DNA from 4 places in the Paenibacillus sp. MAH-35 genome. Region 4 is predicted to be linked to each of the others. Evidence: riboswitches for the same ligand, from Rfam matches in the RefSeq annotation. Region 4 holds a riboswitch; each other region holds the start of a gene.
The links. Region 4 has a riboswitch for cobalamin ahead of AC3Y2E_RS03465 (ABC transporter substrate-binding protein). Riboswitches for the same ligand answer to the same signal wherever they lie in the genome.
Positions count from the first base shown of each region.

Region 1 (5,442 bases), on a different contig from region 4:
AGGGACGACCGGCGAGCAAGGGTACGCCATCGGCATCGGCGGCTCCACGCACGTGCGGATTCGCAACCTGTACCTGGCCAATTGCTGGGGCGACGGGGCGGTGGTCGGGCAGGACCGCGTAAAAACGGGCAGCAGGGATGTCGCTTTCTTCAACGTACGCTGCGACAACAACCGCAGGCAGGGTGTCAGCGTGACGTACTGCGAGAACGTGCTCTTCGACGGCTGCACGTTCGAGAATACGAGAGGTACGCTGCCCCAATGCGGGATGGACATCGAGCCCGACACAGGCGGGATTTGCCGAAAAGTGACGATCGTGAACTGCCTGTTCCAAAACAACGCCAATGGCGGATTGGCCCTGAACGGGAGAGTCGGTACGGTCGAAAACATTGTCGTCGAATCGAACCGGTTTGTCGGCACGGAAACAGGCGCGTTTAGCTCGGTTTGGAACGTCAATAACGTTACTTTCAAGAACAACATCGTTGACGTGCTGTATACGTATCAGGGGGCCGTCTACATGTCGATTATTAAAAATCATTTGGTGGAAGGGAATTTGATACGCAACCCGAACGGGGTCGCCATCGACGTGAAAATGTCCTCGGGCGTGCAGGTAGCCAACAACCTGTTTACGAATGTGAAATCGACCAGCGTACGTATGGCGACGGTTACCCATTGTCAGGTCTTTGGTAACTGCATTGACGAAAGCGGCAATACCGGCGGGGCGGATATATCTCTCGCGACGGCGTCGAGCTTCAACAGCATCCAGGGCAACATCATCCGCAATCGGTTGAAAAATGCGGGCACTGCCACGGCGGGCGGCGTGAATTCGATTACGCTGGCGTCGACGGCGTCCGCGGGATCGGGCGAATATAACGGGATGCTGCTCTTTATCGTGGCGGGAACGGGGATCGGGCAGAAACGAAATGTTGCCTCGTATAACGGCACCACGAAAGTCGCTGTCGTGACTACAGCCTGGACGACCGTTCCGGACGCGACCTCGAAGTATGAAGTCCGCAACGGGTCGGACAATGCGATCAAAGTAAACGCAGCCGTAGACAGCTACAATCGGATTCACGGCAACCAACTGATCTTCGGGACGAGGTTGCAAAGCTCAACCGGCATTGTCGATTCGGGGACCGGCACGGTCGTAAACGACAATACGTATTTCGATCCCGTTTAAGCTTCGCGCGGGGAAGCGGGCGACGGAGATCTGGAGAACAAAAGATTCCAGTCAGTTTTAAGACAGATTGGCAGGCTCAATATGTTATCGCTTCGCGAACTCACTTGCACAAGCAATGAACTCATGGTCACTCCTGACAGTGGAGTGGCTTCTTTTTTTTGGATGGAATATGCTGGTTTGACCATTGTCTGGAGGCCCCTCGAAAAGGGGGCTTGGTACTGGGACAAGATTATGGTATATGTAACATATTGGAATAAACTCAGCTTTCAGAGAAACAATTTGGAAGAATCGCTCCAAAGCAGGGGGTAACATATGAGTTCCATTCTAAAAGTTATAGAAAAGCTAAAGTTGAACGTCTTGAATATAGAAGATGTTCCAGAGTCCTTTAGTTCCGATGTATACAAACTTACTCTTGCCAGTGGAGAAAACGTTTTTGTAAAAATTCCATTTAACAAGGATAAACTATTCCGTGAATTTCAGATACTTGAAACATTAAAAGATATAATACCTGTTCCTAAGGTATTGGACATTTGGTATGGGGATGAAACTATTACGGGAGCATTGCTTCTTTCAGCCATCCAAGGTGTGCCTTGTACAGGAGTCATTGATGAGAAACTCTCTTTTCAAATTGGCATGTATCATGCTAAGCTCCATGAGGTTCAAACTCCTGGGTATGGTTACCATCTAACCGATGGTTATAAGTTACTTGAGCAAAATAATTGGAGATTACATATCCAAAGTAATTTTGAAAAGTGGAAAGAGCCATGCAAAGAAATTCTCGAACCAGAATTGTATGAAAGATGTATTCTTCACTTTGATCGAGTGTTCTCTGCTTTACCGGACCCGGACGGACCCTGCATGGTTCACATGGATTTTAGGCCAGGCAATATATTGGTGAATGGTAACGAGGTTGCCGGCATTATTGATTTCGAGAGTGCCCGTGGCGGATCGTCGGAAATCGATTTTACGAAAGTCAATCGATATATTTGGGAAGTCAATCCGAGGACAAAGATACCGTTCATTGAAGGTTATCAATCGATTCGACCTATGTTGGCTCTGGAAAGAGTGCTGCCGCTTTATGATATTTACGATGCTTTCAGCTCAGTTGTTTGGTGTAAAAACAGAGGAATTAAAAAAAATCAGACGTTCCTTCAAGAAAATATTGCTATTTTGAGGAATTCAGTGGGTTATTGAGCATAGTGGTTTAGAACATATTAGCGTTTTTAGTATATTGTGATATAGGAAGGAAGTCTCCACTACTGGATATTAGGCAAAGGGACATTTGTTTTTATCGTTCATTGTCGAGTAAGATGTAGATATATTTAATTTTGTATAAATTGCATAATCGAGAACAGGTGTCTGATCGGCGAGCGTGCTTGTCGTTCTGACTTAATAGGGAAGTCCGGTGCAATACCGACGCGGTCCCGCCACTGTAACGGAGGAGCAGGCAGCTCAACCAGCCACTGATCTACATGGATCGGGAAGGCCGCTGCCGAGTGACGATTCCGGAGCCAGGAGACCTGCCTGTTCTGACAGCACTGCTGTACCTACGGGAGATAGGGAGGTGTTAGATGAACCGTCATAATGTAGATTATGCAGGCGTCTTTCCCTATGTTTTTTTTCACAGGGAAGACGCCTTTTATTGTTGTTAGCAGATGCGGCACGAGCCGATACCATGTTTCATAGAGTGCGCCCCGGCGTTCGATAAAAATGGGGAGTCAAACGCGGAGTAGCCGTTATTAAATAAAAGTAAGTTGGTGGTAAGTGTGAAGTATGAGTTTCCTGGAGCCTTGCCCAATCAAAAAATCATACTAACGAAGACGTGTCTAATGGAAGAAGCTAACTGTGTGCTGATTTTCGCCTTTTACAAAGGGAAATTGGTTCTTGTTAGACATCGTTGCCGCGGATGGGAATTACCTGGGGGAAATAGAGAGGAAGGCGAGTCAATTATACAAACGGTTATCAGGGAGATGGATGAAGAGGCTGGCGGGGAGCTTGAGTCGATTGAAAGGATAGGACAATATTTAATCTATGAGCAGGGTCATCTTGTATTTGTGAAAAATATTTATATCTCCAAGGTGAGCATTCTTAGAGAGTTGCCGGATGGGTTTGAAACCGACGAGGTTATGCTGCTTGATACCATCCCAGAGCAGGTTGCAATTATGGAAGATCCCGCGTTTAGCCCTTATATGAAAGACAATGTTTATCTCATTGTTTCTGAATGGATCAAGGAGCATCCGTTTAGGGTCTGCCAATGCAGGACAGGTAGCGAGTGGAGTTGCGGATCGGGCAATTGCTAGAACGGGTGAAACGGAGCAAATTCTGGAGTGAAGGGGGATTCCAATGACCTTGCAGCAATTGAAATATATTCTGACCATCGTTAGTTGCGGCTCCATAAGCGAAGCGGCAAAGAGGCTGTTTATTTCGCAGCCGAGCTTGTCCAACGCGGTGAAAGAAATCGAGATGGAAGCGGGTATTGAGATTTTCCTTCGATCGTCCAAGGGAATCGTGCTATCAAGCGACGGAGCGGAGTTTTTATCCTACGCCAGGCAAGTCGTGGAGCAAGCCGAGCTTCTCGAGCAGCGGTATATGAATCGTAAGCCTTCGAAGAAACTGTTCTCGATCTCAACACAGCATTACGCCTTCTCGGTACAGGCTTTCGTCGGTCTGCTGAAGGAGCTTAACGTGGATGAGTACGAGTGTACGCTGCGCGAAACACGCACCTACGAGATTATCGAAGATGTACGGAATATGAAAAGCGAGCTCGGAATCATCTATATGAGCGAATTCAATCGAAAGGTGATTCAGAAGATATTAAAGGACAACGAGCTGCGATTTCATCCGCTGTTCCAAGCGGAAGCGCACGTATTCATCAGTGAGGAGCATCCGCTTGCCTCCAAGTCGCTGCTGGACATCGAAGATTTGGATGACTTCCCGTGCCTGGCCTTTGAGCAAGGCGAATATAATTCCTTTTATTTCGCGGAGGAAATACTCAGCACACGGACGTACAAGAAGAAAATATTGGTCAGTGACCGCGCCACGTTATTCAACCTGCTGATCGGGCTCAATGGTTATACCATTAGCTCGGGCGTACTGAACAAGGATCTGAACGGGGAGCAAATTAAATCCGTACGGCTGCGCACGGACGAGAGCATACAGGTAGGTTACATCGTGAATCCGAAGGCGAGCTTGAGCCAGCTGGCCGCCGCCTACGTTCTGAAGCTCAAAACAGTCATTACGGATTTCGGCTATCCGATCATCAACCAAGAGGATGAGCTCGCTTGAGCCCATCCTCTTGTCCGTTATTACAATGTTGCTCTTACTTCTTTGGCTGCTTGGACAAGGTTCTTCAAGCTGGCCCACGTTTCAGTGACACCGCGAGTTTTAAGTCCGCAGTCCGGGTTAACCCATAGCTTGGAGACCTCGATCTTGTCCAGCATGCGATCTAGTCCTTGTTTCAGCTCTTCGACGCTTGGAATCCGAGGGGAATGGATGTCGTATACGCCTGGGCCGACTTCAGTACGGAAGCCGCACTCGTTGATTGCGTCGATGATGGCCAAGTCGGAGCGCGATGCTTCGAACGTAATGACGTCGGCGTCCATCGCATCGATATCGCGAAGGATATCGTTGAACTGGCTGTAGCACATATGGGTATGAATTTGCGTTTCGGCTTTGACGCCGCTATGCACGAGTCTGAAGGCAGGAATCGCCCAGCTCAAGTACTCGCTCTGCCAGTCCGAATGACGCAGCGGCAGCTTCTCTCTTAATGCGGCTTCATCGATCTGGATAATCTCGATGCCGTTGGCTTCAAGATCGAGTACTTCGTCACGAATCGCAAGACCGATCTGAAGAGCGCTTTCCTTCAGGCTGATATCTTCGCGGGGGAACGACCAGTTCAGGATCGTAACTGGACCCGTCAGCATGCCTTTGACCGGCTTGTGGGTACGGCTCTTCGCGAACGCCGAGTATTCTACAGTAATCGGCTTGCTGCGACTAATGTCGCCCCACACGACCGGCGGTTTGACACAGCGTGTCCCGTAAGACTGCACCCAAGCGTTCTCAGTGAAGATGAAGCCGTCCAAGCATTCGCCAAAGTATTCGACCATGTCGTTGCGTTCGTATTCACCGTGAACAATGACATCAATCCCAATTTCTTCCTGTTGGACAATGCACTCTGCGATACGGTCAAAATTGAATTGCTTGTACTGTTCCTCGGTGATGTTGCCTTTCTTAAAGGCTGCACGGTTTGCGCGGACGTCAGCTGT
Region 1 is NZ_JBYUPU010000019.1:78,046-83,487, forward strand. Features, by position in the region: gene AC3Y2E_RS20050 (right-handed parallel beta-helix repeat-containing protein) at 1-1,177, shown strand, start outside; gene AC3Y2E_RS20055 (phosphotransferase family protein) at 1,490-2,371, shown strand; cobalamin riboswitch at 2,514-2,719, shown strand; gene AC3Y2E_RS20060 (NUDIX domain-containing protein) at 3,007-3,477, shown strand; gene AC3Y2E_RS20065 (LysR family transcriptional regulator) at 3,521-4,462, shown strand; gene metE (5-methyltetrahydropteroyltriglutamate--homocysteine S-methyltransferase) at 4,483-5,442, opposite strand, start outside.
Region 1: it holds a riboswitch for cobalamin, as region 4 does, so the genes downstream of both, AC3Y2E_RS20060 (NUDIX domain-containing protein) here and AC3Y2E_RS03465 (ABC transporter substrate-binding protein) in region 4, are expected to answer to the same signal.

Region 2 (5,442 bases), on a different contig from region 4:
GTATAACAAGGATGCATCCACTTAAACTCTTCGGTCAGCTCGCAGTCAAGTACGATTTCTCTCAGCATCTCGAACTCTTCCTTCCAGTTTTTAGCCTTGCTAAAAACTGGATCGATCTTATGATTTCTCGTACCTTTTATCATCCATGTATACCCCTTTGCGTAAACATTGTGGCGACTTCCCAATCAGACACCATTCGGTGACTATTTCGATTATATGACACCATTTGGTGTCTTGTAAACAACATTTTAAACTTTGCATGAACCAAGCGCGCATCCAAACGACGAATAGCCTCACCCGCTAAGCACTGCGGGCGAAGCTCGTCAGACGATGCCGATCGGTCACCTTCGGTCCATTCGTTATTTTATACATTCCGTTTATTCCCCTATTGCTCCTCTATCCTTACTTTCGTTTTACTGGAAATCTCAAAACCGTCTTCATTTTTGACTGATCCGTCCTGCGCGGGTCGGATAAATAGATTTCCCTGTGAGTTTTATCGGAACGCACATATCCTTGTTCCCTGCAATAGGATTCCATCCTCAAAAAGCTTTCCGGTTCGCTGTCAAAGCTTCCGATGTGCATCATTTGGCAGCATAATCCATCCGTCATCGTACCGAAAGTCAGCTGATCGAGGTAAGGATTTGGTTTTTTCCTTTTCGTTTGTTCTACAAATGCAAGGAATAACGCGCTTGTCAGAAAGTCGGGTTGGCGTATCATAAGCGTGTATTTCAAATTACTCTTATCCGTAGGCGGTTTTGACTTGTCGATCAAGTCCCAAATTCCCTCAAGCGGAAAAACGGTATATTCATAGTAACCGGCGGGCACGACTTTCTGTTTGTATGACATTTTCACCGCGTAGCTCAAGCTGTACAAGGCTTCTGTCACCCGGGCAAACTCCTCGCCGTTCGGATCGCCTTCACCGTTAATCCTAATAAACGGCATCTCTTCGATATCCATAATAACCGGGCTGCTTCCCGGTACGTAGATGGATTTGTAGTCTTTTTTATAGTCTATTTTATTGCTCATGGCGATCACTCCTCTTACACGTTTGACACTACTATATACTAGTAAATACGACAACAGCATGTCATATTTTATCATATAGTTTTGACATGTGGCTCTGTACCGGGTTATTGCGCGCACCACAAAGAAGCAGGCCGCCGGACACCGCCGACAGCCTGCTTTCCTTATGGTGATCTCTACAATCAGATCGCCTTATCGCCCAGCCAGCGCTCCATCTCCTCGGCATCAAAAGGAGGATAGATATCCGGATGCAGCATATGGCCCAGTTTGCTCAAGCCCGCTACAAGCAGCGGCGACGGCCGGCAATACAGCGATTCCTCCATGACACGAATCCGTCCCTCGGTGACGGCCCGCATTCCTTCGGAACCGGGACGGTTGCGGACGACGTCCGGCTTGACCTGCTGTTCTCTGACGCCGACCCAGGCGAGTAAAATATAGTCCGGGTCGCGGCGCAAAACGTCGTCCCAATCGGTCTTGACCTTGGCCGCGGGCTCATCGGCGAATACGTTGACGGCACCGGCCAGCTCGCTGACGCCGGTCAGCCAGTTGCCGCCGGCAGGCGTGAACACCGGCTTGGGCCACCATTCCCAATAGAGGGAGGGCTTGTCGACGCAGCGCCGGCTCAATTCCGCATAATAAGCGAGGCGGTCCTCGTATTTGGTACGGGCCGCTCTGGCCCGCTCCGGTTCGTCCAGCGCTTCGCCAAGGGCGGTCAGGCATTCGGCGATATCCGTCAGCGTTTTGGGATTAAGCGTAATATACGGCAAGCCCCGTTCCTCCAGGGCGGCGATGTTCTTCTCCATGCCGGGTACCGTCAACGACGCCAGCACCAGATCCGGACGCAGCGCCTCCACCGCATCCATATCAATGTTCAAATCCGAGCCGAGCTTCGGCAGCCCGTTCGTGCTGGACGGCCAGTCTGTATACTTATCGACCCCGACGATATGACGGTCGAGCCCCATAAAACCTAGCAATTCCGAATTGCTAGGACTGATCGATACGATTCTCATAGCATGACACTCCCTTCGGCTTCCTTAACGTGAGTGACTGTCTCTTATTTGATCAGATCGGGATAGATGCCTTTTGCAATCGTTCGCAAGCCATCCACAATGCGGGGGCCCGGGCGGTTCAGCGTATCCTGATCGACGCCGACGAGCTGGTTGTTTTTGACGGCATCGATTTTATCCCATCCGTTGCGTCCTTTGATGATTTGGTCAAGCGTAAGACCCGCTTTGTCTTTCGTGCCGGTCGTATAGAAAATGACGGCAGGGTTGTCCTGGATAATTTTCTCTTCGTTGATCTTGTTGTAGCCTTTCGTATCCGCAGCGATATTAACGCCGCCGGCCAGCGTCAGCACTTCGTCCATAAACTCGCCCTTGCCGACCGTCCAGCCCGGCGAAAACTCGATGTATACTTTTTTCTTCTGGTCCGGCTTGACGGTGCCGACGGCGGTTTTGATGCTGTCGATGTCTTTCTTCATCTTGTCGGCCAGTTCTTTGGCTTCCTTATTCTTATCGGTCAATTGTCCGATAATCAAAACGTTGGCGATAATATCGTCGATCGATTTCGGTTCGAATTTGTACAGCGGCAGGTTCAGTAAGCGCAGCTTGCCCAGCGCGTCGTCCTTGATGGAAATGCCGGTAATGACCAGGTCGGCATTCGCCGCCAGAACCGCTTCCACGTTCGGAGCGGAAACGCCGCCCAGCTTCGGCTTCGACTTCGCCTCTTCCGGATAGTTATCGAAATCCGTTACGCCGACGATCCGGTCGCCCAATCCGAGCGCGAACAAAATTTCCGTTTCGGCCGTGGAAGTGGAAGCGATGCGATGAGGCGCTTTTTGCAGCGTTATTTCGGTTCCGGTCGTATCTTTCAAGGTAAGCGGGTATTTGGTGGCGGTGGCAGCGGCATCTGTTTGTTTGGGGGCCGCCGTCTCTCCCGCCGGGGACGCCCCGTTTTTCACAGCAGATTCTTCCCCGCTCTTCGCCCCGCAAGCAGCGATCGAGAAGCTAAGAAGGATAACGAGTAGTAGTGCGGCAATCTTGTTCATGAAGCGTTTCGTTCCTCTCCGGTTTGGAATAATAGAGAACGGCTTGAAGGTGCTGAAAGCCCGTATCCGCCGTACGGCGCAACATCAAAAACCCCGTTCCGGAGGAAGGGGCAGCACATCAAGGATTTGCCAGGCACGGCGCAACGGCGAAACGCCGCCATGACGCCAAAAAAACGGCGCTGCAGCGCGTCGCGCCCGTCACCGGTCCGCTCACGCGCATGGCTGCAACCATGCTGGTAAAGATCAAATCGCTGGATAGCCCAATCCTTTTCCGCGAAGGATGTCGTTGGCTGAAGCGCAGATAGGCAGGTTTCCTGGCTCTCGGGCATTGCGAGTTCCCCGCCTTCCCATCCCTCGTAAGGAACAGTGGCTTGTGGAGTTCTCCCCGATACACAGTGGCGGGACCGCGCCGGATTCGCACCGGCTTCCCTTTTAACCCGGCATCCGGTCGTCTTGCACCGAACACTGGGCACCTACTGGCTGATACAGTTCTTTCACTAGAGTCAAGCTCATTTCACTCTGGCGATTATACCATAGCATGGGCTGGGATGCTATGCTTGTTTCAATTTGCTCACTCGGCCGGTGGAAGGACCACGTCCAAGGAAGATAGGATCGCTTTATAATCGTGTCCCGTTCGTTTTCGAAGAACCATGTACGGGTACCTCTCAAATGCATTGGGCATAAACTGAGCTATGTCATTGTGGAGAGGATGTTTACCTTGTTTCCTTATCGCCCGGAAATTCATCAATTTCCCTATTCCGATTATTGGTTTCGTCCCCGCGGACATTATAGTTCCCCCTATTCCGAAGGCGGATTGCACTGGAGGCGTCGCGCTTTAGAATCGGACGAAAGCTGGCGGATGTCCGACCAGCAGCGACTTACCTTCGTGCTTGTGCATGGCTCTTGGGCCGACGCTCACTTTTGGGACGGCGTAGCTGCGGCGCTGCGCAGTCAAGGGCATGACGTTCATACGCCGGAGTACGCAGGTCACGGCACAGATCCGAACAAACATGTCTCGCATGCGATGATCACGAAGTCCGTCGTCGACTTTATCACGAGGCTCAACCTGCGCGATATCGTTCTCGTCGGGCACAGCTTCGGCGGATCGGTCATCCAGAAGGCGGCCGAACAGATACCGGACCGCATCAAGCGTCTTGTGTTCTGGGACGCGTTCGTCCTGAAAGACGGCGAGTCGGTTGCCGATCAGTTGCCGCCTCAGACAAGGCAAGGCTTCGAGCAGCTCAGAGCCGGATCGGAGGACGATACCATCCCGCTTCCGTTTCCGCTGTTTCGGGAGTTGTTCGTCAATACGGCAACGTTGGAGCAAGCCAAACAGTTTTATACAAGTGTCCGTCCGGAACCGGCGAAGCCGCTTTTCGAGAAACTGGATCTTCAAGTGTTCTATACGCTGCCTACGCCCAAAAGCTATGTCTATTTCTATCAAGACAACGCACTGCCGCAAGGAGAAGGCTTCGGCTGGAATCCGCATATGTCCACACGGCTAGGCCTGTTCCGCCTGATCGTCGGCGACGGGGACCATTTTACGGATACGTGCACAAGGCCGGCCATGGTGGCGCAGAAGCTTTATGAGGCGGGCCGGGATTGATCGGGGACCGAATTGTACCCATGATGTTACTGTGGAGGAGTCTGGATCAGATTGTCCGAATGGATGAACGGTTGGCTTTTCAGAATACGAGAGGGTCTATCAGCTCATTCCAGTGCACCAACGGTCGGCCCGTATGGTCTACGGCCATCGTTCCAGTATACACCCGTTCCTTGTGCAGGCAGCCCTCCGTCATCAAATGCTGCCAGACCGCTTGCAGAAATACAGAGGTCAGGAGTGGCGGCACTTCGTTCATGTTCTGCCACTTCGGCTGCCCCTCCTCGGATGTTGTCAGTTCCGTCCGCATCACTTCTCCGGTATAGACATACTGCACCCGGATTTCCGCTTCCTTTTGCCGCATCAGTATGTAACGGAGACGCATCTGATAGATTTCTTCGCGCCTCAGTCCCGTTTCTTCTTCAATTTCCCTATAACAGGCCGCAAGCGGATCATTCAGTTCATCCGGCTCCATATGCCCGCCGATTGCAGCGTAAAACGGTTCAGACCGGCCTTGCCACTTGGAGGCCGGCTTATTCATCAACAAGACTTGATCGCCCCTGAACAGAAAGGCGGAGGCCAACTGCCTCAACTTCATCTCCACTTCAAATCCTCCTCCTATCTGTGTTATAGCATCCTCATTCTAGTATATGTGCCTATAATGATTGCTTGTCGTGTTGTCTTAATCCTCGGTACTATAGCATTCTTTGAAAATCTAACAAATCACTTGATCAAATCCTATAGGCCGAATTCGGCTTACTTCTGAACTCGA
Region 2 is NZ_JBYUPU010000012.1:941-6,382, reverse strand. Features, by position in the region: gene AC3Y2E_RS15175 (YdeI/OmpD-associated family protein) at 1-143, opposite strand, end outside; gene AC3Y2E_RS15170 (GyrI-like domain-containing protein) at 403-1,026, opposite strand; gene AC3Y2E_RS15165 (cobalamin-binding protein) at 1,206-2,033, opposite strand; gene AC3Y2E_RS15160 (ABC transporter substrate-binding protein) at 2,078-3,070, opposite strand; cobalamin riboswitch at 3,358-3,560, opposite strand; gene AC3Y2E_RS15155 (alpha/beta fold hydrolase) at 3,930-4,676, shown strand; gene AC3Y2E_RS15150 (NUDIX domain-containing protein) at 4,756-5,268, opposite strand.
Region 2: it holds a riboswitch for cobalamin, as region 4 does, so the genes downstream of both, AC3Y2E_RS15160 (ABC transporter substrate-binding protein) here and AC3Y2E_RS03465 (ABC transporter substrate-binding protein) in region 4, are expected to answer to the same signal.

Region 3 (5,442 bases), on a different contig from region 4:
GTTCAGGCTGCTATCGATTGGACGGGGCGGCTGGATGTGCTCGTGACGAACGCAGGCGGGCCTCCGGGAGGCGGCTTCGACCAGTTCGCGGACGAAGCGTGGGAAGCGGCATTCCAGCAAAACCTGATGAGCGTCGTCAGGCTGATCCGCGAAGCGCTGCCGCATATGAGACGGCAAGGGAGCGGACGGATCGTCAACCTGACTTCGGTGTCCGTCAAGCAGCCGATCCCGGATCTGATCTTGTCCAACGTCTTTCGCGCAGGCGTGTACGCCTTGACGAAAAGTTTGTCGGCCGAGCTCGGTCCGGATTCGATTCTCGTCAATACGGTAGGCCCCGGACGGATCGAGACGGACCGGATCGTGGAGCTGGACCGTCTGGCCGCACAGAAAAAAGGGACGTCCGAGGAACAGGTTCGCGCGTTGCTGATGGGCCAAATTCCGCTGGGCCGTTACGGAACGCCGGAAGAATTTGCGAAAGCGATCGTATTTTTGGGATCGTTCGCCAATACGTATGTGACCGGTCAAGCCGTGCTTGTCGACGGCGGTATGATTCGCGCGTTGTGATCGCGAAAGGCGTCTTGAATACAGTTCAAGCAGAAATCCGCACGATTTGCGGATTTTTTTGCGTGGAACAGCTTTTTTAGAGGAGAAGACGCTTATGACAACTTGCCCGAAGCGGGTGCGCCGCATATAGATGGGGTATACGATTGTGATCGACATACAGGAGGTCGTTATCCCCATGAAGGTTTTGCAGCGAGTGGAAAAGGCGCTGGCCGTTCTGCGGCAGCCGACTGTCCGCGACTTGCGGGAAATGCTGTCGTCCCTGGCGTGTACGAAGGAGGAGCTCGCCCCCTATGTGACGGAACCGGCCCAGCTCCCCTACGGCCGTCATGTCATAGGCCGGACGGAAGAGGCGGAAGTGATCGTGATCCATATTCCGACCCGCACCGAAACGCGCATACACGATCACGGCTGTTCCGCCGGCTGCGCGTTGGTGATCGAAGGTACGCTGCGGAATACGATCTACCGAAAAGAGGGGCGGGGAGAGGCAGTCTACGCGTCCTCCGAGGCGATTCTGCGCGAAGGTCAACTGATGGATGCTCCGTTCGGTCAAATCCATCAGATGGCCAATCCGGCGTCCGGACGAACCGTATCCTTACATGTGTATGCTCCGCCGCTGTCGGGGACGAAAACGTATCGCGCCGCTGAGGAATACGTCCTGGATTATGTTATTTAATGGCGTTAATTATTACAGGCAGGAGCTTTTCCGCAGATGTCGCGGAAGCGGCTCCTGCCTTTCCCATTCTTGATTAATTTGTCCTGAGAAGATCCATTTTCACTAGTTTTTTGCAAAAGTGCGAGGCAGGGCAAACGAGGAGATGTGACGAAAATTTTTTGAAGTCGGGAATCTCAATCCCCATGCGAGATTGGCGTTTTTCCTCTCTCCGTTTTCATATTTTCATACTTAAATAGGCGGCTGAACCGATTGACAAACACAATATCTTGATATAAATTAAATTCCATGAACTACATATTGTTCGTTCGGGTGCTGATCGCCCAACTGGGCGCGATAGCTTAATAGGGAAGTCCGGTGAGAAGCCGGCACGGTCCCGCCACTGTAAGGGAGTAGCTTCAGTCCTTGGCCACTGGCACATCTAGTGCCGGGAAGGCGGACTCGAAGTGATGATCCCCGAGTCAGGAGACCTGCCCGATATCTTAGACACGTTACCTACGGTGGATAGGAAAGTGTCCGCATCGTCCTTGTGCTTGCAGGCGTTCTTTAGCATGCGCGCAAAAGGCGCATCCGGCACTTGGCTGCCGCAGATGCGTCTTTTTTAACGGAATCGGTGCGGGAGCCGCTGCCTTCGGCAAGCGGATCTTCCCATCCGAAGAGACGCTCACGGGTCTAGGGTACATAGAGAGGAGAATCCAGATGTTGATCGCTTACGACTCCAGAACGGGAAATGTGAAACGGTTCGTCAACAAGCTGAACTTGCCGGCAGTCAAGATTGACGAAGAAATGACTGTCGACGAGCCGTTCGTACTCGTTACCTATACAACCGGATTCGGGCAGGCTCCGGAGAAAACGCTGAGCTTCCTGAAACGGAACTCGGCCAGGATGATCGGCGTATGCGCGAGCGGCAACCGCAATTGGGGAGAAGGCTTCGCGCGGAGCGCGGACCGGATCTCCGACTTGTACGGGGTGCCGGTGCTGGCCAAGTTCGAACTGGCCGGAACGTCGCAAGATGTAGAGAAGTTCGTAAGGGAGGTGAACGCAGTTGCGGCATATTGAGTTGAACAACATGCTGATGCAGCGCGATCAGGACGGCTTTTTCAGCCTGGATAAAGACCGGGAAGCGGTCGAGGCGTTTATGGAGGAAGTCGGCCGCAAAAGCGTTCGTTTTGCTTCGACGGCTGAGAAGATCCGTCATATGATCGACAACGACTTTTACGAAAATGTACTGGATACATACACGATGGAGCAGGTTGAAGAGATCTATAACATCGCGCATCAATACCGGTTCGAATTCCCGTCCTACATGGCGGCATCGAAGTTTTACACGGATTACGCTTTGAAAAGCGACGACCGTTCCCTATATATGGAGCATTTCCCGGACCGCGTGGCGATCGTTGCGCTCCATCTGGCGCGCGGCGATATGGATGCGGCCCGCTCACTGACCGAATCGATGATGGAGCGCAGGCTGCAGCCGGCTACGCCTACCTTCCTGAACGCAGGCAAGAGCAGGCGCGGCGAGATGGTATCGTGCTTCCTGCTCGAGCTCGACGATTCGCTGAATTCGATCAATTACGGCATTGGTACGTGCATGCAGCTGTCCAAGATCGGCGGCGGCGTAGCCGTCAACTTGTCGAAGCTGCGCGGCCGCGGCGAGCCGATCAAGGGCGTCGAAGGCGCCGCCAAAGGCATCATGCCGGTGCTCAAGCTGATGGAGGACGCGTTCTCCTATGCCGACCAGATGGGGCAGCGCAAAGGCTCCGGAGCGGGTACTACAACATTTTCGGCTGGGACGTCATCGAATTTCTGGACAGCAAAAAAATTAACGCGGACGAGAAATCCCGCCTGAAGACGTTATCGATCGGCTTGATCGTGCCGAATAAATTTTATAAGCTGGCCGAGCAAAATGAGCCGCTTCACGTATTCGCGCCATACTCGGTATACCGGGCTTACGGCACCCATTTGGACGATATGGATATGGACGATATGTACGACGTGCTGATGGCCGACGGCCGCATTCGTAAAAAAGCGGTTATGGGAGCCAGAGACATGCTCGTCAAAATAGCCACGATCCAGCTCGAATCGGGATATCCCTACATGATGAACCGCAGCAACGCCAACCGCGCTCACGCGCTTAAAGATATCGGATCGATCAAAATGTCGAACCTGTGCACGGAAATATTCCAATTGCAGGAAACGTCGGAGATCGGCGACTACGGTCAAGCCGATATCATCCGCCGCGACATCAGCTGCAACCTGGCGTCTCTCAATATCGCCAATGTGATGGAACGGAAAAAGATCCGCGAGTCGGTGCATGAAGGGATGATCGCACTCACCGCGGTTAGCGATATGACTTTTATTTCGAATGCGCCTGGCGTCGCGAAGGCGAACCGCGAGCTGCATTCGGTCGGGCTCGGAGCGATGAATCTGCACGGTTTCCTGGCCAAGAACAGCATTGCGTACGACAGCGTCGAGGCGATTGAATTTGCCCGGACGTTCTTCATGGCGATGAACTTTTATTCCATCGAGAAAAGCATGGATATCGCCCGCGAGAAAGGAATCGTGTTCGAGGGCTTTGAACGGTCCGAATATGCGAAAGGCACTTACTTCGACCGTTATGTGGAGAACGACTTCCGTCCCGTATCGGATAAGATCAAGCAGCTGTTCGAAGGGATCGCCCTTCCGTCGCCTCAAGATTGGCACAAGCTGAAGGAAGACGTAAGGAAGAACGGTTTGTACCACGCCTACCGTCTGGCGATTGCGCCGACGCAAAGCATCTCGTATATCCAAAACGCGACATCGAGCGTTATGCCGATCGTCGAGCCGATCGAGACGCGCACGTATGCCAACTCGACTACGTATTATCCGATGCCGTATTTGAACCGGGACAATTTCTTCTACTACAAATCGGCTTACAACATGGACCAGTTTAAGGTCATCGATCTGATCGCCGAAATTCAGACTCATGTCGACCAGGGCATCTCCACGGTTCTGCATGTAAACAGCGACGTGACGACGAGACAGCTTGCCCGTTACTATATATATGCCGCCAAAAAAGGGCTGAAGTCGCTGTACTACACCCGGACGAACCGTTTGTCCGTCGAAGAATGCGTCAGTTGCTCCGTGTAAGGAACGGTGTGGATGGACGGAAGGAGATCATGGACTCATGAAAGAGGCAAAGACGCATAAAGCCGTCAACTGGAACCGTCCGGACGACGATTTTACCAATACCTTTTGGAATCAGAACATTATGCAGTTTTGGACGGACGAGGAAATTCCGCTTTCCGACGACAAAATGTCGTGGATTACGCTGAATGAAGACGAACGCGAGCTGTATATGAAGGTGCTTGGCGGACTGACGCTGCTCGATACGGTGCAGGGCGGAGTCGGCATGCCGAAGATTATGGAGCATGTGGACGGCCTGCAGCGCAAAGCGGTGCTCGGATTTATGGGCATGATGGAGCAGATCCACGCCAAGTCATACAGCAGCATCTTCACGACGCTGGCGACGACCGAAGAGATCGACGGGGTGTTCCGCTGGGTGGAGAACAATCGCTTCCTGCAAACGAAAGCGGAGACGATCTCGCAATATTACCGCTCGATCGAGACGCGCAAAGATTTGTACTTGGCGATGGCGGCTTCGGTGCTGCTCGAGAGCTACTTGTTCTACAGCGGATTTTTCTACCCGTTGTATTTGGCCGGACAAGGCAAAATGACGAGCAGCGGCGAAGTGATCGACCTGATTTTGCGCGACGAGAGCATTCACGGGTTGTACGTAGGCGTACTGGCTCAAGAGGTGTTCGCAGAGCTGGATGAAGACGAACAGAAGGACGCGCTGGAGACGTTCCAAGGGCTGCTTCACTACTTGCACCGCAACGAGGAGCTGTATACGGAGCAGCTGTACGATGCGGTCGGACTAACTGAGGAAGTGAAGAAGTTTGTCCGGTACAACGCGAACAAAGCGCTGATGAACTTGGGACAGGAGCCGGCCTTCCCCGAGGAGGAAGTGAATCCGATCGTCTTTAACGGGATCAGTACGCGTACGAAGCAGCATGATTTCTTCTCCAAGAAGGGCAACGGTTATGTGCGCACCATTCACGTCGAGCCGCTGACGGACGACGATTTTAAGTTCTAATCCGGGAGTCGCCGGGGGATCCGTAATATTACTTTATGTTGCCATACAAGGGCTGTCTGCATCGATTTTGATG
Region 3 is NZ_JBYUPU010000022.1:59,959-65,400, forward strand. Features, by position in the region: gene AC3Y2E_RS21525 (SDR family oxidoreductase) at 1-564, shown strand, start outside; gene AC3Y2E_RS21530 (cysteine dioxygenase) at 740-1,237, shown strand; cobalamin riboswitch at 1,528-1,726, shown strand; gene nrdI (class Ib ribonucleoside-diphosphate reductase assembly flavoprotein NrdI) at 1,934-2,293, shown strand; partial or broken gene nrdE (class 1b ribonucleoside-diphosphate reductase subunit alpha) at 2,280-4,363, shown strand; gene nrdF (class 1b ribonucleoside-diphosphate reductase subunit beta) at 4,401-5,369, shown strand.
Region 3: it holds a riboswitch for cobalamin, as region 4 does, so the genes downstream of both, nrdI (class Ib ribonucleoside-diphosphate reductase assembly flavoprotein NrdI) here and AC3Y2E_RS03465 (ABC transporter substrate-binding protein) in region 4, are expected to answer to the same signal.

Region 4 (5,442 bases):
CACTTCCTCCAAGACGGCGCGGCTGTCGAACGACTTGGATATTCCTTTTACCTCGATCATACGATCAACCTTTCATCGTCTTCTTTTGTCTGGAGAGCAGATAGGCGAAAAACGGGGCCCCGAGAAAAGCCGTCACGACGCCGAGCGGAATTTCCGTCGGACTCAGCACCATCCGGGCGAGCGTATCGGCCCACAAGACGTAGATCCCCCCGAACAGGAGCGATAACGGAATTAGCAGCCGATAATCGGGACCGACCAGCAGCCGGACCAGATGAGGCGTAATCAGACCGACGAAGCCGATGACACCGCACACCGATACGGCTACGGCCGTCAGCATCGTCGAGACGATCAGGACGTTCCGCTTCGTCCGGTCCACCTGGACCCCCAGATGGGCGGCATGCCGCTCGCCAAGCGCGAACAGATTCAGCGAACGGCCGTAAGGAATCAGGAAAACGGCGCCGATCACGAGGTATAGCGCAACGACTGACGTATATGGCCAGCCCCGCAAAGCGAGACTGCCCATCAGCCAGAACAGGATTTCATTGACGACCTTGTTCGCGGACATCGCCACCATAAAGGAAACGAGCGCGCTTAAAAAGGACGAAACGACCACACCTGACAAAATTACCGTCTCCGTGCGGAACTTCCCTTGTATTCCGGCGAGCCGGAACACGATCCCTAATGTAATGCTGCCGGTAATAAAAGCGACGATTGGAATCGTCCAAATGCCGAATAAGGCATAATGAAGCCCGAATAAAATAAGAAACGCTGCTCCGACCGACGAGCCCGAAGCGACGCCGAGCGTATACGGATCGGCCAGCGGGTTGCGCAATACGCCCTGAAACCCCGCCCCGGCGATCGACAGCGCCGCTCCGATAAGTACGCCCAGCACAATACGCGGCAGACGAACCTTCATAATAATCTGCTCCGACGATTCAGGCCAGATGACCGGAACCGATTCCCCGAGCCACGGCACCTGCTTCAGCAAAATTCCCCACACATGAGGAATCGGAATCCGCGCAGAGCCAAGCGACAAGCTGACTACGACGGAAAGAAGAAGGAGCACGATGCCGGCCCCTCCCCATAACAGCAGCTTCTTCTTCATTTATTTCACCAGATCGGGATATATCGCTTTGGCGACATCCGCAAGCGCCTTCGTGATGCGAGGTCCCGGGCGCGCCAGCAGACTGTCGTCCAGCCCGATCACCTTACTGTTTTTAATCGCATTGATTTTGTCCCAGCCTCCGCGGCTGCGGATCGTTTTCTCCAGATCGGGAACGCCTTTGGCGAACAAGATGACGTCCGGATTGGACTGGATGATCTTCTCTTCGCTGATCTGCTTCCAGCCCTGCAGGTCGGAAGCGACGTTGACGCCGCCAGCCAGCGTGATCAGGTCGTCCATGAATTCGCCTTTGCCGACCGTCCAGCCGGGGGAAAATTCGATATATACTTTCTTCTTCTGGTCTTCCTTCAGCCCTTTCAGAGCGTCCGCGACCTGCTGCTTTTCCTTCTTCATCTGTTCGGCGACTTTTTCCGCCTGCGCCTGGGTATCTGTAATTTGTCCGAACAGAAGAACGCGCTCGATCGCGGCGTCAATCGTTTTCGGGTTCGTCTGGAACAAATTCAACTTCAGCTCGTTCAGCTTCGCCACCGAATTTTTGTTCAGCGACAGCCCGGCGAATACGATATCCGGGTTAGCTGCGATTATCGCTTCCGGATTTCCTTGCAGATCGCCCATTTTCGGCTTGCTTTTCGCTTCCTCCGGGTAATCGTCGAGATTCGACACGCCTGCGATCTTGCTGCCGAGCCCCAGCGCGAACAGCACCTCCGTCTCGGTCGGAGACAGCGATACGATGCGTTCCGGCGCCTTCGCGAACGTAAACTCCTTGCCGGAGTCGTCCTTGATCGTAAGCGGGTAGGAAGTCTTTTTGCCTGCGGCTTCCGCGCCGGTTGCAGCCGAACCTCCGGTTGCCGGTGCCGGCTCCTTGACGCCCACTTCTTGCTTTTGACCGCATGCCGCGAGCGCGAACGCAAGCGTGACGGACAGCAGAAGCATGATCAGCTTCTTCATGGTTGCTCCCTCTCCTTTACAGTTACTCTCCTTGCACGAACGTTCCCCCGATTCCTCCGACCCGACTCACAACAGAAACCCCCCGTCCTAGACCGGAGGGGGGCAGCAAACACGGGTAATCGCGCATCCGCACGAATACATGAAATTCCCGAATGTTGCCGGCTCCTTTTCCTCGAAGGAAGCAGTGCATAAACGCAACAGGCAGGTCTCCTGACTCATAGAATGCGCCCGATACTCAAGCGCCGCTTCTTCCGCCTTCCCGTCTGCGTCAGACAGTGGCCTAGTGGAGGAAGCTTCTATATCACAGTGGCGGGACCGTGTCGGACTTGCACCGACTTCCCTTTTAACCCGGTCGCATGCTGGCTTCCGGGCACCTGTTGACAGCGATTCATTCCGCAGCGGCGAAACGTTTGCGGACATCTTGCTTACGGATCGATTATAGGCTATATCCGGCGGGTTTACAATACATCTCGTACAAATGCCATGCGTGCCGTCAGCCTTTCTCCGCTCCCCCATACGACCCTAATATGCGGATCCTCGTTATGAAAACCGAACCCGCCGAGTCTCCCTCCTGATTCCCCCTAAAATGTGCTCTCCATATGTCGATTCCGGAATTCCGGTTCGCCTTGAGAGCCGGGCCGCAAGGACTAGCTGCGCACCGGCAAAAGGCGCCCAGTCGCCCAAGCGCTTAACTCTATCCATGCCTAGTTGTTATCGCTCACTGCCGCTGATCCGTACTTCCTGCATTCATCTGCCGGCTCACTTCCTGCAAAATCAGCTCCTCCGTCTCGGGTACAAAGCGGCTCTTGAAGCCGATCGTGAACGGGTGATCCGCTTCGTATCCGCCCTCCTTGAGAATGCGGCGGGTCGGGATGTACGAATAAACGCCGTTGGAGTAGCCGAGCACGATCAGCTTCCGGTCCGGGCAGCCGCGCTTCAGCATGAGCGAATATTCGGTCGGGATTTCGCTTTCCAGCGCTGCGAGCACAACCCGATCCGACAGTTTCCAGGTTTGCACATACAGCGGAAGCTTCGTCTTCACGACGCCCCTTTGCTCCGCCTTGATCGTCCGCTCCGCCGCGCGGCGATAAAATTCGCCCGCCTCCCCGCTGAGCAACTGGGCCATCTTCCGCTCGTCGGGAGCCCCTGCGGACAAGTCGATGCTGGCCAGCTCCGAACAGAACGGACCTTCGATCCCGGCAAACGTCCCATCCGTCAGGAGACGGCGCACCTCGCTCGCCAATTCGTCGCCTGCGGCTTGCATCTCCGCGGTCGAGCATACCTTGAAGCGGCCGCCCTCCGCACTATGGCGCGGCTTCAGATCGCCGGCGGCGCCTTGCAGGAAGACCGCGATCTCTCCGGGACGCTCGTCCTCCAGCCTTGAAGCACCGAGAACAAACCCGATCTGCCGACTGCTCCTACATACCTTTCACCGGAACCGGCCCTTACTCCTTCCACGAACCCAGCATCGCACCTTTGACAAAATGACGCTGCATCAGCGGGTACCACAAAAAGAGGCTGTTCCAAAAGTCATTTTGCGATTTCTTGAGCCCGCTTAGAATCGATTTTCCTTAAGAAAAAAGACCCCAGCTTCCACTTTAGTGTGGAAATTGAGGTCCTCTCGTTCGGAAATGAGAATGTTGCTATATCAAGCGAACACTGTCGGGACAGCCCTTCCCCCCCAGGTTCATCCAACGCGTCCCGTCTATTTCTCCGCCATCGCTTTCAAAACCTGCTTCGCTTTCACTTCCTTGTCCTTGACGCGAACGGTGATGAACGCGACCACTTCTTCGCCTTTGTAGCCGGCATCCTTCAACAGTTTCGTATCTTTCAGCGGAATGCCGACCAGCGTCCCGTTGTGTACGCCTTCAGGGAAATCTTCCTTCTTAAGCGTATCGCCGAGATCGATCATCCCGTCTTCCTGTTTGAATGCGTCGAATTGATCTTTGGGCAGAACGAAAATGCCATGATCGCCCGCGGCGAGCTCCACGATCATCTTCTGCGGCTCGAAGATCGGACTGACGCTGAACGTCACGGTCGGAGTTTCCCCCAGCTTGGCCTGAAGTGCATTTTTGAGCTCGTCCTGTTTGTTAAACGGCGAATTTTGCGGGAACATCATAAAGACGGAAATATCCGCCTTCGGCCCTCCGCATGCGGTCATCAGCGCCGCCACGATCATTAGAGCCGCAGCCAGCAGACCCGCCCTCCGGAATTTCGCTTTCATCTCTCTTTCCCCTCCACTCGTTCTGAAAAAACTTCTTGTTCTATGATAGCACGGGGAACCGCTAAACGAAAGTTGGAGGACGGCTGCCGTCCGGCCGGGGCCACGTCTTCATCAAGCTTCGTCTGCGACAAAAAATCCGCCCCTTCCTCCGGCGAACCGGAAGTCTGGAGCGGACCGAAATCCGTTTATTTGAAATAGACGTTCTTGAGGCTTTTCTCGTCCCGGCCGACCGTCGCATACCGGTAAAAGTGCTGGTAGTGCGCTTTGTACAGCTGCCCGTTTTTCGAGGGCGAGTACGTTAAATACAGCTGGCGGCGGCTTACGCTCGCCGTATTCGGACCGCTTCTGTGCGGAGTGAACGAATGGAACAGGATTAGATCGCCCGGATGCGTCTCGACGATTTGGCCTTTGGACAGGTCGATCTCGGCAATTTCTTCCTGATTCATATTGCGCAGCACGCCCGGAGTCGAACGGAGCCGGTCATGATAGCCGGGAAACAGCTCGAGTCCGCCGTTCTCTTCCGTCGCTCCGTCGATCGCCACCATAACGGAGATCAGCCCCTCCATCGGAAAACCTTGCCACCACGCGGCATCCTGATGCATCGTATAACCCGCTACGCCGGGCAGCTTGAAAATCAGCTTATCTTTAAACAGCAGCGGCTCATCCAGATACAGGTCCCGCAGCGGCGACAAAATTCTCTCGTCCTGCGCCAGATCGCCAAACACGGGAGACAGATCGTGCACCGGATCGTATTTCTCGATAACAGACGTGCCGTCCGGCATTTTCCGGTAACCAACCCGCAGGTTGTCCGGGTAGATGTAGTCGTCCAGACTGATCAGCCGCTCGCACTCCTGACGCCAAACCGCCGTCTCCTTTTCGGAGAAAACCGACCGGAGCACCAGATACCCGTTCTCGCGATAATCGTTCAACTGCTCATACGTAAGAAAGCTCTCCATTCTCATCTTCCGCACTCCCTTTACATATCTTATTTTCGCATTTCTTGATATCATAATAAAGGATAGGTTTCCTGTTTTACATGCATCAACTTCTTATCTTTCATATCCTTTTTTGTGCGGAAGGGAGGCAAGCGGAGATGGAGCAGTCGTTTCAGGTGGAGCTGGTCCGCTGGTACTACAGCTTGACCAAG
Region 4 is NZ_JBYUPU010000002.1:416,385-421,826, forward strand. Features, by position in the region: gene AC3Y2E_RS03455 (ABC transporter ATP-binding protein) at 1-60, opposite strand, end outside; gene AC3Y2E_RS03460 (FecCD family ABC transporter permease) at 65-1,105, opposite strand; gene AC3Y2E_RS03465 (ABC transporter substrate-binding protein) at 1,106-2,071, opposite strand; cobalamin riboswitch at 2,255-2,464, opposite strand; gene AC3Y2E_RS03470 (hypothetical protein) at 2,790-3,335, opposite strand; gene AC3Y2E_RS03475 (hypothetical protein) at 3,777-4,295, opposite strand; gene AC3Y2E_RS03480 (phytanoyl-CoA dioxygenase family protein) at 4,481-5,257, opposite strand; gene AC3Y2E_RS03485 (AraC family transcriptional regulator) at 5,389-5,442, shown strand, end outside.